3 regions of the Hahella sp. NS-SX17 genome follow, and region 3 is predicted to be linked to each of the others. Evidence: predicted binding sites of a transcription regulator. Region 3 holds the regulator's gene; each other region holds the start of a gene.
What was found. The regulator sigma-54, encoded in region 3, starts transcription at its own class of promoters, with help from an activator protein. The targets are predictions, from matches to a motif close to TGGCACNNNNNTTGCTNT.
Positions count from the first base shown of each region.

Region 1: glnA (glutamate--ammonia ligase) is a predicted target of sigma-54. The motif match lies at 2,335-2,352, and genes of this name have one in related genera.
Region 2: AC2IBB_RS12695 (BON domain-containing protein) is a predicted target of sigma-54. The motif match lies at 3,069-3,086, and genes of this name have one in related genera.

Region 1 is NZ_CM170632.1:1,354,890-1,359,451, reverse strand. It holds gene typA (translational GTPase TypA) at 1-302, opposite strand, end outside; gene AC2IBB_RS06115 (GAF domain-containing sensor histidine kinase) at 711-1,970, shown strand; gene glnA (glutamate--ammonia ligase) at 2,521-3,927, shown strand; gene AC2IBB_RS06105 (DUF4124 domain-containing protein) at 4,170-4,562, shown strand, end outside.
Region 2 is NZ_CM170632.1:2,793,103-2,797,664, forward strand. It holds gene AC2IBB_RS12685 (L,D-transpeptidase family protein) at 1-1,295, shown strand, start outside; gene AC2IBB_RS12690 (hypothetical protein) at 1,280-2,209, shown strand; gene AC2IBB_RS12695 (BON domain-containing protein) at 2,344-2,982, opposite strand; gene AC2IBB_RS12700 (substrate-binding periplasmic protein) at 3,364-4,203, shown strand.
Region 3 is NZ_CM170632.1:6,000,002-6,004,563, forward strand. It holds gene lptA (lipopolysaccharide transport periplasmic protein LptA) at 1-13, shown strand, start outside; gene lptB (LPS export ABC transporter ATP-binding protein) at 10-735, shown strand; gene AC2IBB_RS26775 (RNA polymerase factor sigma-54) at 858-2,354, shown strand; gene hpf (ribosome hibernation-promoting factor, HPF/YfiA family) at 2,470-2,778, shown strand; gene ptsN (PTS IIA-like nitrogen regulatory protein PtsN) at 2,785-3,249, shown strand; gene rapZ (RNase adapter RapZ) at 3,276-4,136, shown strand; gene AC2IBB_RS26795 (HPr family phosphocarrier protein) at 4,231-4,500, shown strand.

The DNA of each region.
Region 1 (4,562 bases), 2.7 Mb from region 3:
AGCAGGAGAACAGAGTCAACCATAGACAAAACACGTTCAACTTCACCGCCAAAGTCAGCGTGCCCAGGTGTGTCAACGATATTAATTCGGTAGTCATTCCACTTGATGGCGGTATTTTTCGCCAATATAGTAATACCACGCTCACGCTCCTGATCATTGGAGTCCATGACGCGTTCAGCATCCATGTCTTTACGGCCCAGGGTGCCCGACTGCTGAAGGAGTTTGTCAACCAGAGTGGTTTTACCGTGGTCAACGTGGGCAATAATTGCGATGTTACGTAAGTTGTTGATACTAGATGACATTAAGCGTACTCAACCTTGATTGGATTCAGAATTTGTACACAATAATGTACGCATTCTCAAAACTACCGACTGAGCAAATTTTAGTCAGTCCGGCATAAAAAAGCGGTCAATTATAGAGCTATCTTTGTTAAGTTCCTAAGACTATTTCTTAATAATAAGTAGATTTTACGCTTACGGCGAAAATTTCACCTTCCAGCAGCGCACCGCTTTATATTACTCATCTACCTCAAAAGCTATCATTTGCACCAAAATAGTGCGCACATCAATAGATTTCCCGGTCGTTACTCACATCATTAAAAGTAGTCAGTAGATCTAGAGAGCACCACACCAGAATTGACAACTCAGGCGCCAATCACGCCCTCATCTATACTTAGTTAAGCGCCTGACTCAAAGCTTAAGGATAGCTCCATGGAATACCCATCATTTGTGGAAGACAGTGTTTATATCGGAATGGATGACAGCGTTCCAGAAATTGAGCAGCTGCGGGCGATGGTCAGCAACCTGACACGAGTCCACCTTCTCTGCGCCAATAAGTATGAGAGCTTTGACGAGCTAATACGCGAATACATTAACGCAGGCATTGAAGTTTTTAATCTTGAGACGGGCATCGTAAGTGAAATTACAGCAGAGGGAGTCTATAAAGTTTGCGATGTCGTCAGCCCGCTTGAGGTACTCGAAAAGGGACAGGAATTCCCTCTTGAAGACACCTATTGTCGTGAAGTTTATAAGAGCGAGAGAGTGATTGGCTTTCCTGAAGTCGGCATTCTCAACTATATGAACTGTCACCCGGTTTACAAAAACCTCAAGTTAGAGGCTTACCTGTCCGCCCCCATCTATGTTGGCGACAAGCTTTTCGGGACCTTTAATTTCACATCGACAACTCCTCGCGCTCGCGGCTTTTCTCAGCATGAGCACAACCTGATTCTGATACTCGCCAATTCAATCGGAGCTTATATTCAGCTGCGCAACAAGGAGGATCGCCTGATAGCGCTCAACGACAAAATGAAGCGATTCGTGGGGTATGTCGCTCACGACCTACGGAACCCCCTCGGAGCCATCCTTGGATTCGCAAAGCTTGCCATTCGAGAGGGCCTTGAGAAAGAGCAAATAAGAAGTTTGACCAGCAGGATTATAGCTCCTACCGAACGCGCCCTGGAACTTGTCTCAACTATCCTTGAGAGCGCCGCATTGAGTACTGGCAAGATCACACTTAACATCAGTGAGCATGGCTTCAAAGAGATCCTGGACATGTCTTTGGAGTCCGTTATCGATTTTGCAGAAGATTCGCAGATAAGCATAGAAGTCAAAGCGCATCCAGGCATACGCCTTGAGTGTGATCAAAACCGCCTTATTCAGAGTCTGAACAACTTATTAATCAACGCCATCAAATACTCACCTAGCAATGGAAAAATCCTTGTCGAGGCAGAAAAAATAAAAGGCGACTGCGTCATTACAATATGCAACCTTAAAGTAGCGGCATCACGGCTTAAAAAGATAAATGAAAGCTCAATTTACAAATCTGTGGGCTTCGGCCTGGAGATAGTAAAAGAAGTACTGATCGCACATAACGGCGCGCTAAAAGCGGAAGATGGCGAAAAACAGTATCGCGTCATTATGACACTGCCAATCAGATCTCCTATTGCCAAGTCGCCTAATGAAGTGAGGTAGCTCATATATGGCGTAACTGCGAGTAGGCCATCCTCTTGAGGCATGCTAATACCGAAGCGATTGAAGGAGGGAAAGAATGTAATCAGCTATTTCAGCGTCTCCGCTTTCAGCCCAGGACAGAATTAAGACTAAAGACGCGGCGTTACATCTGGCCTCAGAGCCTTTTTCTACATCTGCATACACCCTCTCGAAAAATTATCTATCCTTAGCCTGATACCAAAATGGTGCACGACGCCCCAAAAGCGCACAGACACCCATTTTCATGCACCAATACTGTGCAAACATGTAAGAAGCGCAGGTTGAGCTTTTCACACCAATTTTAAAACATCGTTAAAAAACAAAATGTTATACAGCAAAAATCTCTTGGCAAATAAATTGCTAATTAGGAAAACCAGAAGCAACTGACCACGAGGCGTGATAGTATTTTTGCGCTCGTTAGACTTCCCGGAACGCTCTCCCCTCCACGGGTCTGTTTCATGGTGGCGAGGATACACTACTGCAGTGTTTCGGTTTCACCTCAACATAAATAAAATCTTACGGAGTAACTGGAATGTCAGAGAAAACTCTGAATCTTATTAAAGAGCACGAAGTTAAATGGGTTGACATGCGCTTTACCGACACCAAAGGCAAAGAGCAGCACGTGACTATCCCTGCTAGCGAAATCTCTCCGGAATTCTTTCAAGAAGGCAAAATGTTTGACGGTTCCTCCATCGCTGGTTGGAAAGGCATCAACGAATCAGACATGATCCTGCTAGCGGACGATGAAACTGCAGTTATTGATCCGTTCACAGAAGAAACCACTCTGAACCTGACTTGTAACATCATCGAACCCACCACCATGCAGGGTTACAACCGCGACCCACGCTCTATCGCCCAGCGCGCGGAAGAGTACCTGAAGTCCACGGGCATTGCGGACACTGTTCTGTTCGGACCAGAGCCTGAGTTTTTCATCTTCGACAGCGTAAAATGGAAGTCCGACATCAACGGAGCCATGTACGAAATCTACTCTGAAGAAGCCGCCTGGGTATCTGGCGACGACTTCGAGAAGAATAACGTGGGTCACCGTCCTGGCGTAAAAGGCGGCTACTTCCCTGTACCTCCAGTAGACTCTCTGCATGACTTGCGTGGCGCGATGTGTGCAGCGATGGAGTCAATGGGCTTGACCATCGAAGTTCATCACCACGAAGTAGGCACCGCCGGTCAGTGCGAAATCGGCGTAGGCGCTAACACGCTGACCCGTAAAGCTGACGAAGTGCAAATCCTGAAGTACTGCGTTCATAACGTAGCGCATGCTTACGGCAAAACCGCAACCTTTATGCCCAAGCCTCTGGTTGGCGATAACGGCTCCGGCATGCACTGCCACCAGTCTCTGTCTAAAGACGGTAAGAATATTTTCTCTGGCGACGGCTATGCAGGCCTGAGTGACACGGCTCTCTACTATATCGGCGGCATTATCAAGCACGCTCGTGTACTGAACGCCTTCACCAACCCGTCCACCAACGCTTACAAACGTCTGGTTCCAGGCTTTGAAGCCCCAGTTATGCTGGCGTACTCCGCTCGCAACCGTTCCGCTTCCATCCGTATTCCTTTCGTGACTAACCCGAAAGCCCGCCGGATCGAAGTTCGCTTCCCTGACCCATCCGCCAACCCTTACTTAGCGTTCGCAGCCATGTTGATGGCCGGCCTGGACGGCATCCAGAACAAGATCCACCCTGGCGACGCCATGGATAAGGACCTGTACGATCTGCCGAAAGAAGAAGCAATGAACATCCCAACTGTTTGTAGCTCTCTGTCTCAAGCTCTGGACTATGCCGAGAAGGACTTCGAGTTCCTGACCAAAGGCGACGTATTCACCAAAGACATGATCGAAGCTTATATTGAGTTGAAGCGTAAAGAAGTAGAACGTCTGGACATGACCACTCACCCGGTCGAATTCGAGATGTACTACTCTGTATAATCCGCTGCGTAGTTATTAATCAGGCAGACAAATAGCTTCCTTCTATTTGTCTGCAACGACAGGACCTGCCTGTCTCCCGCGACTAACCGCCGCACAGGCGCATCCATGCGCCTCTTTATTGACATCCCAATATCATGGCCATGTTAATAACTACGACAGACTCGCAAACCCCGCATTCTGCGGGGTTTTTTTTGGGCCTGCTTCTGCTACAGTTCAGGTAATCGGTCAATTGGGTTGAAGTTATGAAATCTCGGTTCGCTTATATTCTTCTTTCTTCTGCGCTTTTTTCTTCTTACTCGGGCTTAGTCTACGCCGAAATTTACCGCTGGGTGGACGCACAGGGCAATGTGGAGTATTCAGACCAAGAAAGAGAGGGGGCAGAGAAGGTGGAAGTAGGTCCTACCGCCACAATCACTATGCCCAAAATGACGAATTTACCCTCTACCAGCAGTGAAGAGCCGGCGTCGGCGCCATCAAACTATTATGCAACCCTGAACATCACGTTTCCCAGCAACGACAGCGCTTTTCACTCAGGCAATGGCGACCTGACCGTCTTGTTCACCTCAGACCCCACTCTGTATCCTAATCACAGCTTTCGCGTCTCCCTTGATGGTAGCCCTGTAGGAACGACCAAG
Region 2 (4,562 bases), 3.2 Mb from region 3:
CAGATGCAATGGTCGCACTGTCCAGTGATCGACTGACAGGCCGTTTCGACCCGAGATCAATAGACTCTGTCTGGCGTGATGAACGTTCCCCCGGCGAGTTGGCTCCTCGGCTGTATCAAGCGCTTGCCGAAGGTCGTCTGATGGAAGACATGAGCGCTATGGTGCCCACGCCAGAGGTGTATAACGGGCTGTCAAAGCTGCTGATTGATTTGCGAGAAACGGAAGCGCAAGGCGGGTGGCCAATGATTTCCCACGGCTCTGCCTTGAGGCCTGGAAAGTCAGATGCCCGCGTGATTGAACTACGTCGTCGACTGATCGCCAGCGGCGACATGGAACGGCCGGTCATTGATACGTCCGCCGGCGATGATGAGACCTTGTATGACGAAGAGCTGGCGAAAGCCGTTCGGTTTTTCCAGGCCCGTCATGGGTTAAAAACGGATGCTGTCGTAGGGAAAGAGACCCTGGCGATGCTGAATACGCCGATTTCTGAGCGTATTGAGCAGGTTCGTAGTAATCTGGAGCGTCGTCGCTGGACGCCCACCAACCTGGGGGAGCGATACGTGCTGGTGAATATCGCCGACTATCGTCTGGATTTGATAGATCATGGCCGCTCAGAGCTCAGCATGCGCGTGGTGGTGGGCAAACCCTATCGGCGCACTCCAGCGTTCAGCAGTCTGATGACTTATCTGGTGGTGAACCCGCAATGGGAAGTCCCAACCCAGATTGCTGAAGAGGATATGCTGGAGCGTTTTAGAGACGATCCGGAATTTATCAGCAAAATGGGCTTTAGAATTTATAAGGGCTGGGGTCGTGAAGAGACGGCTCTGGACCCGGAAACCATTAATTGGGAAGAAGTCAAAGATGGAAAGTTTCCCTATCGCTTACAGCAAGCGGCTGGGCCTATGAATGCGTTAGGACGTATTAAGTTTATGTTTCCAAATGAGTTTAATGTATATCTGCACGATACGCCGAGCAGAAGCCTGTTTTACAAATCCCAGCGCGCTTTCAGCTCTGGCTGCATACGCCTTGAGCGCCCTCTGGAATTGGCCGCAGCGTTGATCGGCAGTAAGAGAAAAACGGGCATCGAGCTGGATAAAATACTCAAGTCGGGAGAGCCGACAACACTGCGACTACCCAAGCCGGTCCCAGTGCATTTGCAATACTGGACCGCCTGGATGGATGAATCCGGCGTGGCGCAATTCCGTAATGACATATACGGAAGAGACGCCCGACTACAGATGGCGTTTGAAGGAAAAACGCTGACGCCGGAGGATAATACATGGTTAGAGCACTGACGGTCGTCGCGCTCTGTTTGCTGATGACCCGTGCTTTTGGATTTGAACCCGGTAAAGTCGACTTCAGTATCAGTTTTAAAGGTGAAAACAGTGACTATCGAGTCATGTCCGCATTTCTGCAGGCTTCGGAAGAATTCGCGTTTTCAGTTAATCTGCTGGAAAACGAACAGATAGAAATAAGTGGTCAGGAGAATATCGTCAAGGAGAAGGGGCACCGCTATCGTTTGAGTGCGCCAGCCCAGCCCGGCTTGACGCGCCTGACCATCCGCAGGCCTGTCACGGGGGCGGAAATGACGCTGAACCTGTTTGTACTGGTTCCGGCGAGTCAGGTCGATGAAGGAATGCTGAATGGCTTTCAGATAGGTCATTATCCCAGCGAAACGTACCTCAACCAGGCGATTTACCTGCCGCCTGCAGGATATCTTGAGGTGACCAAGGACATGTTGGATATAGAGCTGTCTCCCCATTATCGGTTGGAGCAGTTTTTGTGTCGGCAGCCTTCGGAATTCCCCAAGTTTGTCGTGCTCAGGGAAAAGCTGTTGCTCAAGTTGGAATATTTGACAGAGCAAGTGAATATGGCGGGTTTGCCGGTTTCATCTTTCGTTATCATGAGCGGCTTTCGTACGCCTTTTTATAATGCCTCGATTCGCAACGCTACCTATAGTCGTCACCAATGGGGAGGCGCGGCGGATGTCTTTATCGATGAAGACCCTAAGGACGGCAAAATGGACGATCTGAACAAAGACGGCAAGATCGACAAACATGATGCAGAGTATCTGGCTCAGTTGATTGAGCAGTTTGCTGAGTCGCCCGAATACAAATCTTATATTGGCGGGCTGGGCGTCTATTCCGCCAATAGTTTCCGTGGCCCTTTTATTCATGTGGATGTGCGGGGGGCAATGGTCCGGTGGTAATCCGGGCTATCAGAGACGTAGTCTGCTGAGCGGTTCTGAAATGAGCTGCTGACTTCCGGTTTTGCAGCGGGAAATGGCCCGAAGCCTTGAGGCTTCGGGCCCTGTTGATGCATCTGCGCATGGGGCGCTGTCGACTAGTTGACCATCAACTTGTTTTTAACAGAGTCCACATCGTCTACGTTACTCGCGAGTTTCTCAGCAAGATCTTTCTCCGCTTCTGACTCCACTGCGCCATTCAACGTTACCACGCGGCCTTCCGTATCCACGTCAATATCCAATCCCGCAACTGACTCATTAGCCAACAGCTTCATTTTTACCTTAGCGGTAATAGTGGCGTCAGCCACTGAGCTTCTGAAGCTTTCGTTGTCGGCGTTTTCCTTTTTGGCGGGAGTGGAGGCAACCTTCAACTGGTTATCTACGTCTTTGACGCCTTCCACGCTCAGTGCAATCTGCTCAGCCAGCTCTTTCTCGACCTCTGAGCTTACCGTACCTGTCAGAGTGGCGTTGGAGCCATTGACGGCGGCGTCGATCTCGAAAGCGCTCAGGTTCTCGTTGAACAAAATGGCAGTCTCAATTTTTCCTTCAGTCCAACCGTCTTTGAAGTATTTCTTCGCGTCCTGAGTCATCTCTTCTGCTTTCTGACCAACCGTCTCTTCCTTCTTAACTTTATCGCCAGCAGCGTAAGCGGGAGCGATAGTCATGGCTCCAGCCAGAGTTGCAGCGATCAGCGCAGTGTAAGCAGGCTTCTTAATAAAAGTTTTTGGCGTTTTCATAACGATCTCCTTTTCTATCTTTTAAAGTCCCGGTTCTCTTTCAGAATCCAGGTAAGAGGACTCTATGCCTCGTTGTCACTTAAGAGATAGCTAGAAGCGTGCCAAGTTATTTTCATCGAATTTAGCGCTTTTTGTGTGCAATATGGCTGAATTTTGCGCAGTTTCGCCCTTTGTCTGGTAATCTTGGCAATTAAGCTTGCAGAACTTACAAAGTGTTGGGTTTGGTGGGCGGAGTTGAGTCTCCTCCTATGACCAACGAGGATTGTCCTGTTCCTCTTTTTTCCTTTGGCGCACGGAAAATTGTCACCGATGCTATATTTGGTGGTGGTAGCCACAAGCGAATACGCACTTAAGTATGCTCCCTCCGGCAAGTGAACAATAATGCAAAACTTCAAAACCCTCTCATACTCACGAGACCATTGCTTGAAGTGCGGCTCTAAGGAAGATGGAGGCGATAGACTGCTCCTGGAGCTCTTGTTATTGCTTGTCGCGCTTTGCCTCCTGCAACAGAAGGTAGAGGCCGCGGAGCGCCAGGTGATACTGGCCGCAACCGAGTACCCTCCTTATTACGGTGAGCAGTTAGAGAGCAAGGGGTTTATCTCTGAGATCATCTTCACCGCCTTTCAGCGGGTCGGGTATGAAGTGGAGGTAAAGTTTTTACCCTGGAAAAGGGCCTATGGCATGGCTCAGGCTGGCGATTATGATGGGGTTTACACTGGTTGGTACCGAAAGAGCCGGGAGCAGTGGTTCGAGTTTTCGGACCCGCTACCAGCTAATGAACTCGGGTTTTATGCTTTGAAGGAGCGTCGTATTTCCTATGCCGCACTGAATGATTTGCAGCCATATAAAATCGGCGTGGTGCGCGGCTATGTGAATCCCCCTGAATTTGAGCAGGCCAGACTGGACACCATCGAAGTCACGGAAGACCGCCAAAACATACTCAGTCTATCCCGCGGCTGGATTGACCTTGTTCTGATCGATAAGTTTATGGGGCAGTATATTATCAACACGGAATTTCCCGACTTCGCCCACAAGTTCATTTGGCTCGACCCTCCGGTCAAGGTGGAGAATCAATACCTGATGTTCTCCAGGAAGGCGAAGAATTTCTTGAAAGTCTCTCAGGACTTCAATCGAGGTTTAAAGCAACTCGCGCAGGAAGGTAGGATTGAGGCGATTATTTCCAGGCATCGAACACTGTGGGGGAAGTCGAAAGTTAAGTGAGATAAAGAGCTGGCTAGAGCTGTGAGCCTAAAAGCCTGTACTGGTTGAAGGATGGATTAGCTACTTGTGAGATATTTTGGGAAGGGAGCTGTAATGTTTTGTTATTAAAGGGAATTGTTTTTCTGTGTTGTGTATACTCCGCCTGCAAATTTTGTGGCGGCCTGGTATCTAAAGCTAGTGTCCTACTGTTGATGCTTCCTTCTGGCGTTTTTTTATCTGAAATGAAAGCGCTTTCATTTTGGGGCTAATTTTTAGTCTTATTGAATGAATATTGAGCGGGAAGGTGGAGCCTGGCAGTGGTGGTCACGGGTGAAAGGCAAAAGCTACATCAGTTTAAAGTAGATTATTAGGAGTCTTGA
Region 3 (4,562 bases):
TAATAAACAATGAGCACCCTCACCGCCAAAAATCTGGCCAAGGCCTACAAGAAACGGTCAGTAGTAAAAGACGTGTCCGTCGAAATCCGCAGCGGCGAGATTGTCGGACTTCTCGGGCCTAACGGCGCAGGTAAGACCACCTGCTTCTACATGGTGGTGGGATTGATCCCCAGCGACAAAGGCGGCGTATACATTGACGACGCGGAGATCACCGCTTTACCCATGCACGGCAGAGCGCGCAAGGGCATAGGCTACCTGCCGCAGGAAGCCTCAGTTTTCAGAAAGCTGTCAGTGGAAGACAACATATACGCTATCCTTGAGACCAGAGCCGATCTGAGCCGCAAGGAGCGCAAGCAAAAGATGGAAGAGCTGTTGCAGGAGTTTCACATTACCCACATCCGCAAGAGCCTTGGCATGAGCCTGTCCGGGGGCGAACGCCGACGCGTCGAGATCGCCCGCGCACTGGCCACTGAACCAAAGTTTGTCTTGCTGGATGAGCCTTTCGCCGGGGTAGACCCTATTTCCGTCAACGATATCAAGCAGATAATCGAGCACCTTAAGAAACGCGGCATCGGCGTTTTAATTACCGACCATAATGTGCGCGAGACCTTGGATATTTGTGAACGCGCCTATATTGTCAGTGAAGGATTTATTATCGCAAGCGGCACGCCAGGTGATATTCTTGCCAACCCAAAGGTTAGGGAGGTCTATCTGGGTGACCAGTTCAAACTTTAGTTTAACCGGCGGCCTCCATCCCGGATGGACCTCAAGGCTCAAGAGCTTAGGATAAAAGCACTTAATAATTATGAAAAACTCACAAGATCTGTGCCTGAATCGGTGGTAAGCATCAGATGGTTATGAAAACTTCATTGCAGTTAAAGCTGGGTCAACAACTGACCATGACCCCGCAACTGCAACAAGCAATAAAACTTTTGCAGCTTTCAACACTGGATTTGCAGCAGGAGATTCAACAAGCGCTTGAGTCCAACCCTATGCTGGAAGTGTCAGAAGAGGACGAGTCTCCCAATCACGTTCAGAATGATACGATCAGCGACATGCTCGCCAACAACTCCAGCAAGGAGAGGACGCAAGAGTCGGGCATGGAAGAGGGAGGGTTCGCCGAGGAGGACAACTGGTCCGATTCAATCCCCAACGACCTGCCCGTAGACACCGCCTGGGATGACGTGTTTCAGAGCAGCTCAGGCAGCTACAGCGGAGGCGAGGATGACGAATACGACTTCGAGTCCCGCAACAGCAAGGGCGAGACCCTGCAAGACCACCTTCTCTGGCAACTGAATCTCACCCCCATGTCCGATATCGACCGTATGATCGCCGTTGCGATCATTGATGCGGTCAGCTCCGACGGTTATCTCTCCCTTACGCCTGACGAAATTCACAGCGGCCTGCAGACAGAAGGCGAAGAAGAGATAGAACTGGACGAAGTGCGTGCGGTGCTAAAACGCATTCAGCAATTCGACCCGCCAGGCGTCGCAACCTGCAATCTGCAGGACTGCCTGCTGAGCCAGCTGAATCAGTTGCCCAAAGACACCCCCTGGCTGGGGCAGGCCAAACTGGTGGTCAGCCACTACATCAACTTGCTTGGCAATCGCGACTACGCACAGTTGATGCGCCGCAGTCGCCTGAAGGAGGACGACCTGCGGGAGGTTCTCAAACTGATCCAGAGCCTGAACCCAAGGCCAGGCGAAGGCATTCAGGAAAGCAATACCGAATATGTCGTTCCTGACGTAATCGTCAAGAAGGCCAACGGTCGCTGGCTGGTGGAGCTCAACCCGGAAATCGCCCCCAAAATCCGCATTAACCCTGGCTATGCCGGCTTGGTAAGACGCGCGGACAACAGCTCCGATAACACTTATTTACGCGATCAGTTACAGGAAGCGCGCTGGTTTATCAAAAGCTTGCAAAGCCGTAATGAAACCCTATTGAAAGTCGCCTCACAAATAGTCGAACATCAACAAGGGTTTCTTGAGTATGGCGAGGAAGCGATGAAGCCGCTGGTGCTGCACGATATAGCCGAGGCTGTGGAGATGCATGAGTCAACAATTTCACGGGTGACCACGCAAAAATACATGCACACTCCCCGCGGCGTATTTGAGTTGAAGTACTTTTTCTCCAGCCATGTCAGCACAGACACCGGCGGCGAGTGTTCTTCCACCGCCATTAGAGCTATTATCAAGAAGTTAGTCGCAGCAGAGTCACCAAAAAAACCATTGAGCGACAGCAAGATTGCTGCGCTGCTTGGCGACCAGGGCATCAATGTCGCCCGACGTACGATCGCAAAATACCGGGAGGCGCTTTCCATTCCGCCTTCAAACGAACGTAAGCGTCTAATTTAAAAGGAGGAATACAGGCATAAGACTTAAATCAAATAGTCACAAAATGGATGTGCTAGTATTTTTCATGGAAGTGCAAAATTCATAATGCACCGTATATTGGCATTAGGAGCAAAGTATGCAAATGAACATCACCGGACATCAAGTCGAGTTAACTGAAGCACTGAAGGACTACGTTAACAACAAGTTCGACAAGCTCGAACGACACTTCGACAGCATCAGTAATGTCCAAGTAACGCTCTCCATTCAAAAACAGCGCCAGATTGCGGAAGCAACCATGCACATTAGCGGCGCTGACCTGCATGCCAATGCTGAACACGAAGATATGTACGCGTCAATCGACGCACTGGTGGACAAACTAGATCGCCAGATCCTCAAACATAAAGAGAAGCACGTTGATCGGATGCATGGCGCATCCGCCAGATAACAGAACATGGCCCAAACCACACTAACTATTGAGTCCATTATCTCGCCCGCCCTCACACGCTGTGGGGTGTCGGGCTCGAGTAAGAAGCGCGTTCTTGAATATATCGCCAATCTGATTGCGCAGCATTTTCCATTTTTGGACGAGAACGCCATTTTTACCAACCTGATATGCCGTGAAAGACTCGGCAGCACCGGTATCGGCCAAGGTATAGCGATACCCCATTGTCGCCTGGAAAATTGTGATCGCATCATAGGAGCCCTGATTACACTGAAGGATAAAATTCCTTTTGACGCGATCGACAATGAACCCGTGGATCTGCTGTTCGTTCTGATCGTTCCGCAGGAAGCCACCAGCGAACACCTTGACCTGCTGAGCCAGCTGGCCCAGAAATTCAATGATCGTCGCTTCTGCGAACATTTGCGCGACTGCGACAACGACGAAACCCTGTTCAGGAGGGTGCTGGAAAAATAATCCAGCTTCGATGGAAAGAGGAAGACATGAAGCTGATTATCGTAAGCGGTCGTTCAGGCTCCGGAAAAAGTACGGCGCTCCATGTCCTGGAGGATATGGGCTATTACTGCATTGATAACCTGCCTATCGGTCTCCTCTCGCCTCTCACCCAAGAGGTGCTGGACCAGGGAAAAACCCAAAATCAGCAACTCGCCGTCAGCATAGACGCACGAAATCTTTATAGGGATTTATCAGATTTTCCGTCCATTTACGCCACCCTGCAAGCGCACAATATCGATGTGGAAATCATCTATCTTGACGCTAATGACGCCACCTTGATCAAACGCTTTCATGCGACGCGCCGCAAGCATCCGCTTAGCAGCAAAAGCACGTCCCTGAAGGAAGCCATCGCCAAAGAGAAGCAGTTGCTGGAGCCAATCGCCACACTGGCGAATCTCTATATAGACACCAGCGATCTCTCGATTTACCAACTACGGGATCAGGTCAAAATCAGAGTTATCGGGCACAAGACCCAGGAACTCGCCCTACTCTTCCAATCGTTCGGCTTCAAACACGGCGTGCCCTCAGACTCAGATATGGTGTTCGACGTTCGTTGTCTCCCCAACCCCTACTGGGATACAGCGCTGCGCGGCTACAAAGGCACCGACCAGGAAATCATTGAGTTCCTAAAACAGCATCCGGAACCGGAACAGATGCTGCAACACATCATCAGTTTTCTTGAGACCTGGATTCCACACTTCCAGAACAGTAACCGCACCTACATGACCATCAGCATTGGCTGCACTGGCGGGCAGCATCGCTCGGTCTATATCTGCGAGTGCCTGGGAGAGCATTTCAAGAAAAAATATGATAATGTCCAAGTGCGCCACAAAGAGCTGGCGCAATAAGGTTTTAACAATAAGAAGCCACAGTCGCTTAACAATTAAACCGGCCTGAATCCAACATTCAGGAAACTTCAATCTTTTATGCTCATCGCGCCCCATGATCCAGGAACAAGTCACTATTATTAATAAGCTTGGCCTGCACGCCCGAGCGGCGGCCAAATTCGTATCCACCAGCGGCCGATTCGCCAGTAAGATCAGAGTAGCCAAAGAAGGCCAGGAAGTTGACGGAAAAAGCATAATGGCGGTCATGATGCTCGCCGCCAGCAAGGGAACCCCTCTTACTTTAAAAATAGACGGCCCCGACGAAGAAGAGGCGCTTAACGCCATCAAGACTCTGATCGAGGATTATTTCGGAGAAGGCGAATAACCCCTCACTGCTTTCGGGGCGTCCCGCCCCATCTCATCAAACCTCTCAAACAATACAAACCG